Regions from separate parts of the Roseateles sp. FW301-B2 genome, predicted to be linked through region 1. Evidence: riboswitches for the same ligand, from Rfam matches in the RefSeq annotation. Region 1 holds a riboswitch; the other holds the start of a gene.
What was found. A riboswitch is a leader RNA that binds a small molecule or an ion and turns the genes downstream of it on or off. The one in region 1 is predicted to bind cyclic di-GMP.
Positions count from the first base shown of each region.

Region 1 (3,868 bases):
GGACATCTTCATGGAGAGCGAGCTGATTGCCGGCACGCGCATCAGGCAGCTGGGCCTGGCCGGCAAGATCGGCTTCACGCCCCTGCCCTTCCTGCCACCGGCGCAGTTCTGCTTCGGCCTGCGGCGCAGCCATGCCGATTGCAGCGCCATCGTGGCCCGCATGGAAGCGGCCACGGTGGCGGCGCGCCAATCCGGCGCGCTGCAGAACCTGCTGGCCAAGTACCGCTGAGCGCCTGTTGACGCTCGGCTCGGGCCGCCTCAAGCCGGCAATAGCGCAGGCACGGGCACGGGCGCGGGCGCGCGCGGCGCCTCGCCCAGCAGGGCCGCCACATCGGTGAGCAGGATGCGGCGCTCGCCCAGCAGCGCGATGCTGGCGGCAAGCCCGCCGCCGTTCATCTCGGGTGCGGGCCGGATCGTCTCGGGCGCCAGCTTGACGACATCGTGCACCGCATCGACCACCAGGCCCACCAGGCGGCCGCGCAGATTGGCGATCACCACCACCGTCTGCGCCAGCGGTGCCTGCTCCTCGACGCCCAGCAGCACGCGCGGATCGAGGATGGGCACGATCTGACCCCGCAGGTCGATGATGCCCAGCACATGCAGGGCCGAATTGGCCAGCCGCGTCGGCAGCTCGAAGCTGCGCAGCTCCTGCACGTCGAGGATGGGGATGCCGTACTCCTCCGCGCCGAGGCGGAAGCTCAGGATTTCGTCGTGTTGCATGGGGCGCTCGCTCGCTTGGATTCGCTTGGATTCAGGATGCGGTGTGCACGCGGAAGGTCTGCACCACCGCCGACAGCTGCGAGGCCTGCTCGCTCATGCTGGTGGCGGCGGCGGCACTCTCTTCCACCAGGGCGGCGTTCTGCTGCGTCATCTGGTCCAGCTGGGCCACGGCGGCATTGATCTGGTTCACGCCCTCGGCCTGCTCGGTCGCCGAGCTGGCGATCTCGCCGATGATGTCGCGCACCCGGCTGACGTTCTGCACGATCTCCTGCATCGAGGCGCCCGCCATATTGACCAGCTCGGAGCCGGCGCTGACGCGTTCCACGCTGTCGCTGATCAGGGTCTTGATCTCCTTGGCCGCCTGCGCGCTGCGCTGCGCCAGCGTGCGCACCTCGGCGGCCACCACCGCGAAGCCGCGCCCCTGCTCGCCGGCGCGCGCCGCCTCCACCGCCGCATTGAGGGCGAGGATATTGGTCTGGAAGGCGATGCCGTCGATCACGCCGATGATGTCGCTGATGCGGCGCGAGGACTCGTTGATCTCGCCCATCGTGCTGACCACCTGGCCGACCACGCGGCCGCCCTGCTCGGCGCTGGCGCCGGCCGTGCTGGCGAGCTGATTGGCGACGCGGGCCGAGTCGGCGGACTGGCGGATCGCGCCCGACATCTGCTCCATGCTGGCCGCCGTCTCTTCCAGATTGCTGGCGGTCTGCTCGGTGCGCGCGCTCAGGTCATGGTTGCCGGTGGCGATCTCGCGGCTCGCCACATTGATGTTCTCGGTGCCGGCGCGCACCGCCGCCACCAGCTTGCGCAGCTGGGCCTGCGCCTCGTTGAGCGCCAGCTGCAATTGCGCCAGCTCGTCGTCGCCGCGCACCACGATGTCCTGGGTCAGGTCGCCATGGCCGAAGCGGCGCGCCGCCTGCACGGTCTCGCCGATCGTGCGGGTCAGCTGGCTGACGAAGCGCCAGCACACCACCACCGCCAGCAGCACGGCCGCCAGCGTGAGCGCACCGGCCAGCATGAAGAGCTGGCCGAAGCGCGCCTCCACCTGCGCCTCCAGCTCGTGCAGCTGGCTCAGCTGGGTGTCGGCCAGGGCCTGTACCGCGGCCACGTACTTGTCGGTAATGGGCAGGAACTTGGAGGCGATCAGCGCCTTGGCGGCGGCATCGTCGCCGGCCGTCTTGGCCTTGTTGATCTCCTCGCGCATGGCCAGCCACTCGGAGCGCACCCGGCCCACCTCCTCCGCACCCTGCTTGGACGCGGGCAGCACGGCCCGTTCGTTGAAGCGCTTCTGCGTCTCGGTGGTGCTGCGGCTGGTGGCCGCCATGGCCTCCTTGAAGAAGTCCAGCAGCTGGCTGCCGTCGGCCTGGGCCACCGCCAGCGAACGCGCCGAGTTCTGGCGCACATCGCCCAGCCATTGGTCGGCCAGCTTGAGCAGCTCGGCCTCGCGGTTCATGTCGGCCGTGGCCTCCATCACCTGGCGTGCGCTGAATGCCGCGCTGCCCAGCACGACCAGGAAGATGCCGACCACGAGCGCGAAGCTCAGCGCCAGCCGGGTGGAAAGGTTCAGGGACTTCATGTCGCGTCGCGGCCGCAGCGCGGGAGGCTGGGCATTCCGGTTCGGTCGGCCGCGGTCCGCGCGGCTGCGGTGCCAGCCCTGAGGCCGGCCGGCACGCGCGCATGAAGCATGGGGGAACAAAGGGCGTGATAACGCCTTGACGAGGCGGCCCGGCCCATGCGCGCGGGCGCAGGGGCAGCAACTACCACGGCAACCCCGCTATCGTTTCCCGCCCGAGAGGGCGGAAGGCAGACCGGAGGCTTTGCGACCCTGGCTTTCGCGCAGGTGTGCCAAGCGGCGAATTCTGGTGTTTACCCTGATAGGCGTCAATGCCGGGCGCGATACATCGGCTTACATCCGGCGCACAGCGGCAATATTGCACGCTTGGGCGGGTGCGGCGCCCGCCTCAGTCGCGCAGCGCCGGCAGCAGTGCTTCGATGTCCTCGATACCACGCCGCTCGCTGGCAGGCGCCAGCGGCGCCAGGGCATTCAGGGCCTCGCTGCTGAGCCGCCCCACCAGCTGGCCCAGCTCGCTGAAGCGCAGGCCCTGGCGCACCAGGAAAGCGATGTAGCTGTGGCGCAGCATCTCGGCCGTGAGGGCGTCGGCGCCGTCGAGCTGCGCGTCGTGCGCGGTGGCGGCGACGATCATGTGCACCTCGTCGGCCTGCAGGGCCCGCCCGCTCGCATGCTGCAGCAGCGGCAGCTCGGCCGCGCCACCGGCATTCAGCGCCCAGGCCGCGCGCAAGGGCGCCGCCAGCGGCAGGCGGCGCGCGTCGGCACCCGGCACCTGCAGCTGGCCGCGCTTGGCGTCCACATGCTGCAGCTGCAGGGCCAGCAACTCGTCCACCGTCAGGCCGCACAACAGCGCCGCCAGCACCGGCTTGTGCTCGGGCGTCGCGGCCGCGAGCAATTGCCCGACCTCGCCGGCCTGCAACTCGCGCGGCGGTGCGCCGGCCAGCAAGGCCCGCTCCGGCGCCGCGGGCAGCACGGCCTGCGGCGGCATGCCGGCCTGCCCCTGCAGACCCATCATGGCCGGGGGGATCACCACCGTGGTGCTCACCGGCGCGGCCGCCTCGCTGCGGTTGAAGAACTCGACGAACCAGACCGCCAGAAAGCCCAGCAGCAGCGCGCCCGCCAGCACCAGGCCGGCATCGCGCCAATAGGCCGGGCTGCTGGGCGCCGCCGGCGTCACCGCCGGCTCCAGCACCAGCAGCTGCGGCCGCCGCGCGCGCTCGCTGGACTCCAGCGCCAGCAGCTTCTGCCTGGCCGTTTGCAGCAATTGCTCCAGGCCGTGGACCTCGGCCTGCATGACCTGGTAGGCGCCCAGCTGCTGGCTGGCGGACTGCACTTCCTGGCGATCGCCGCTGAGTTGCTGCTGCAGGCGCTGCACCGTGGTCTTGGCGGAGGCCAGTTCCTCGCGCGCCTCGGCCAGGGCCATCTGCTGCGACTTGCTGCGCTCGGCGTCCAGCTGCTGTTCCAGATTGGCGATGCGCGCCTTCAGCGCGCGTGCGCCCGGGTCCATGTCCAGATACTGCGGCGTGTATTGGCGCTCCATGCCGCGCCAGTCCTCGCGCGCCTGCGAGAGCCGCGCCT
Region 1 covers NZ_JBYTBE010000043.1:12,278-16,145, forward strand. The annotation lists gene AC3WQY_RS21795 (substrate-binding periplasmic protein) at 1-229, shown strand, start outside; gene AC3WQY_RS21800 (chemotaxis protein CheW) at 259-720, opposite strand; gene AC3WQY_RS21805 (methyl-accepting chemotaxis protein) at 752-2,296, opposite strand; cyclic di-GMP riboswitch class I at 2,482-2,577, opposite strand; gene AC3WQY_RS21810 (GumC family protein) at 2,682-3,868, opposite strand, start outside.

Region 2 (3,868 bases), on a different contig from region 1:
GATCAGGGCATCGAGATTGGGCGAGCGCGCCGCCGGGCTGAGGTTGAAGCTGGCGGGGCCGGCCGCGGCCGAGAAGGCGAACACGTCGACATCGTCGGGCCGCTCGATCACGCCCTGGGCGCTGGCGCTGGTGATGCCGCCGCTGCTACTGCCGGTGAGCGGGGTGGCGGTGGCGGCGCTGTTGCCATGGTCGTCGGGCCGCAGCGGCAGGCCGTTGCTCTGCATCACGACGTAGTCGTCCTGCACGTTGTTGGCGCCGCTGTACTCGCCCTTGCTCCACTGCACCAGGGCCTGGTAGTAGCCCACGCCCATGATGGGTGCCCAGCCGGTGGCGCCGCTGCCCTGACCCTGGTAGTAGCCGGTGGTGGCGGTGCCGTCATGGCTCAGGCCCATGTTGTGGCCCGCCTCGTGCGAGATCGCCTCGGCCACGTATTTCTCGTTGCCGGGGCCCAGGGCGTCGTAGAACACCAGCGCGGGCTTGTAGTAGTCGCTGGTGTCGTCGAACACCCCCAGGTAGGCCACGCCGCCGCAGCTGCAGCTGTAGACGCCGGTGCGGCTGGTGATCAGCACGGTGGTGCCGAACACCTGGTCGGTGCTGCCGGCGCGCGTCAGCAGCTCGGGCGCCACCGCCTCGGTGGTGACGTCGACATCGAAGGCCGCATAGTCCTCGGCCACGCGCTGCCAGATGTACTGGATGCGCTGCAGCTCGGTGGTGGAGAAGCTGCCGGGCAGGCCGTCCAGATCGAAGGGCGGGGCGATGATGCTGCCGCCGCTGCCGTTCCAGGCGGTGCCGCTGAGCGTGGCGCCCTTGAAGTTCAGGTAGATGGTGCGCTGCGCGCCGGGCCGGCTGTGCAGCAGAAAGCTCTGCTCCAGCGGCGCCAGGCTGCCGTCCAGCAGACCCGGGCTGGAGGCCGCGGGCAAGGCCTGGTCGAGCTCTTCGACGAAGAACACGCGGCCGCGCTGGTCGATGCGCATGCGCTTGTCGGCCAGCAGCAGGGCCTTGAACTCGTCGGGCGACTTGCGATACCAGGCCGCCACCTCGGGCAGGCGACTGCCCAGCAGGTCGATGGCGCGCTGCCCCGCCGCCTGCTTGTCGGGCAGGCTGACGGACGGGAAGGGCGGCTTCTGCAGATGCGGCACGGCCGGGCTGGCCGGGCCGGCGGCCCAGGCGGTGCAGGCCATGGCCAGCAGGGTGGGCAGAACGAGCAGCGTCTTGATCGGCTTCATGGTGGGGCGGACTCCGTGGGCGAGAACAGGCCGATCCGACCGCCGGGAACGCTGCAGCAGATGCAGGCGGCCCCGCTGTCATGGCGGTGCCGGCGACCGGCAGCGCTTTAGACCGGAAACTTTGCGACCCCGACTTTCGTGCGGGTGTGCCGAGTGCCGGGATGCTAGTGCCTGAGGGCGCGCTTGCCGCCCCGCCTTACCCGCTGTTACCCCGCGCTGCAGTTGCTTGCAAGCGGCCGCGCCCCAGGGCCAGGCGCGGAAAATAGTCGTCCGGATGCTTGGGCAGCACGCGCAGCTCGCAGCTGCCGGCCAGGCGCTGGGCCTGCGGGTCGCGCCGCAGCGCATCCGCCTCGGTGAGGCGGCACAGCGACTGCCTGCGCCGCCCGGTGGCGGGGTCGCGCAGCAGCCAGTACCAGAATTCAACAGTCTTGCTCATGGGGCTATCTTCATGGCCGGCTGGCTCATGGCGTGAGCCAGCCGCGGCTCAGTGCACCGCCTCGGCCTGGCACTCGCTCGTTTCGGCCCGGTCTTCGTCGGCGGCGGTCTGCCAATGGCCGGCGGGGCGCATGGGCAGCAGGGCGGCGTCCGTGAGGCCGCGCTCGAACTGGGCGTTCAGGGTCGCGTCGGCGCGGATGCGCCGCAGCGCCGCCTGGATGGGCGCCGCGAACTGCGGCCGCAGCCGTGCCATCGCCAGCAGCTGTGAACCATGCCGCTGGGGCAGGACCTGCCACCAGGCCAGGATGCTGGCGGGATCGTTCAGATTCAGGATCATGGCTTTACGCTCCTCGAACGGGGCAGCGCGGGGCTGCGTTGATGCTGTACGAATATACAGTAGTTTGCGAGAGCGTGAATATTTCTGCGCGCCGCTTGTCGAAATCCCCCACGATGGCGCGTCGTGGAGTGAGTCCCCCTTCGTCTGCCCATAGCAAGGAGCCGCCATGCGCCGAACCGCCCCCCCAGCCTCGCCTGCCTCTTCCTCTTCGTCCAGCCGGCGCAAGGCCGCCACGCGCCTCGTGCTGCTGGTGGCGACGCGCAAGGGGGCCTGGCTCTTCCACGGCGATGCCAGGCGCAAGACCTGGACGGCCGATGGGCCGCATTTCCTGGGCCACACCATCAGCCACCTGCAGCTGGACCCGCGCGACGGCCGCACCCTGCTGGCCGCGGCCAAGACCGGCCACCTCGGCCCGACGATCTTCCGCTCCACCAACCTCGGCCGCAGCTGGAAGGAGGCGCAGCAGCCGCCCGCCTTCGCCCAGCCGAGCGGCGGCCTGCCAGGCCGCGCCGTGGACCATGTGTTCTGGCTGACCCCCGGGCATGCCAGCGAGCCGGGCAGCTGGTATGCCGGCACCTCGCCGCAGGGCCTGTTCCGCTCGGAGGATGGCGGCGTCAGCTGGCTGCCGCTGCCCGCCGTCAACGACAACCCGCAGCTGCGCGAATGGATGGGCTCGGTGCAGGACGGTACGCCGGACGGGCCGAAGCTGCATTCGGTGATCGTCGACCCGCGGGATGCAAAACATCTCTACTTCGCGATGTCGGGCGGCGGCGTGCACGAGTCGCGCGACGGCGGCGCCAGCTGGTCCACCCTGATCCAGGGCCTGGAGGTGGTGGAGGGCTTCGATCCGGGCACCGTCACCTTCCACGACCCGCATTGCGTGCGGCTGTGCCCCGCCATGCCCGATCGCCTCTACCAGCAGAACCATTGCGGCATCTACCGGATGGACAGGTCGGGCAGCACCTCGGCCAGCCCGGCGGCTGATGTGTGGCAGCGCATCGGCCGCAAGATGCCCAAGCGCGTGGGCGACATCGGCTTCCCGATGGTGGTGCACCCGCGCGAGGCCGATACCGCCTGGGTCTTCCCCATGGATGGCACGACCGTCTGGCCGCGCACCAGCCCGGCCGGGCGCCCGGCGGCCTATGTCACGCGCAATGCCGGCAAGAGCTGGCAGCGGCTGGACCAGGGCCTGCCGGAAAGTCAGGCCTGGTGGACGGTGAAGCGCCAGGCCATGACGGCGGACGCCCTGGCCACGCCGGCCCTCTACCTGGGCACCACCAGCGGCGAGTTGTGGATCGGCAGGGACGAAGGCGCGAGCTGGAGCAACATCGCCCGCCACCTCCCGGAGATCTACGCCGTGGAAGTGGCCGAGCTCGCTGCATGAGTGGCGGCGCCCGCGTACCGGAGCCGGCAGCATGCAGGTCTTGATCCCCGCCGCACTGCAGTCCTACACGCGCGCTGCGCGGGTGGCGGCCACGGGCGATTCGCTGGACGCCATGTTCGCGGACCTCGAGCAGCGCTACCCCGGGCTGCGGTTTCGCGTCGTCGACGAGCGCGGCCTGCTGCGGCCCAATATGCGCATCTTCGTCAACGGCTTGGGTGTGCGGGAACTGCGGCATGAGCTGCAGCCGGACGACGCCGTGGCCATTGTGCTGGCCCTCAGTGGCGGTTGAATCGGGGGGTGGCGCGCGCCGGAACGGGCCGGGCTCAAGAGACCTGGCCCGACCAGAACTCCTTCGCACCCGCGGGCAGGCTTGGCAGCAGCCGCTCGAGGGCGGCCACGTCGACATGCCGGCGCAGCGCGGCCGCAACCGCGGCGATCGCGTCCGGAGGTGAAAAGTTATGCGCCGGGCGCACGGCGCGAACCTC
Region 2 covers NZ_JBYTBE010000047.1:2,988-6,855, forward strand. The annotation lists gene AC3WQY_RS22530 (PKD domain-containing protein) at 1-1,227, opposite strand, end outside; cyclic di-GMP riboswitch class I at 1,290-1,388, opposite strand; gene AC3WQY_RS22535 (hypothetical protein) at 1,424-1,663, opposite strand; gene AC3WQY_RS22540 (hypothetical protein) at 1,712-1,999, opposite strand; gene AC3WQY_RS22545 (WD40/YVTN/BNR-like repeat-containing protein) at 2,166-3,383, shown strand; gene AC3WQY_RS22550 (MoaD/ThiS family protein) at 3,415-3,672, shown strand; gene AC3WQY_RS22555 (DUF2267 domain-containing protein) at 3,707-3,868, opposite strand, start outside.
Region 2: linked by a shared signal. The riboswitch ahead of AC3WQY_RS22530 (PKD domain-containing protein) and the one ahead of AC3WQY_RS21805 (methyl-accepting chemotaxis protein) in region 1 are both predicted to bind cyclic di-GMP.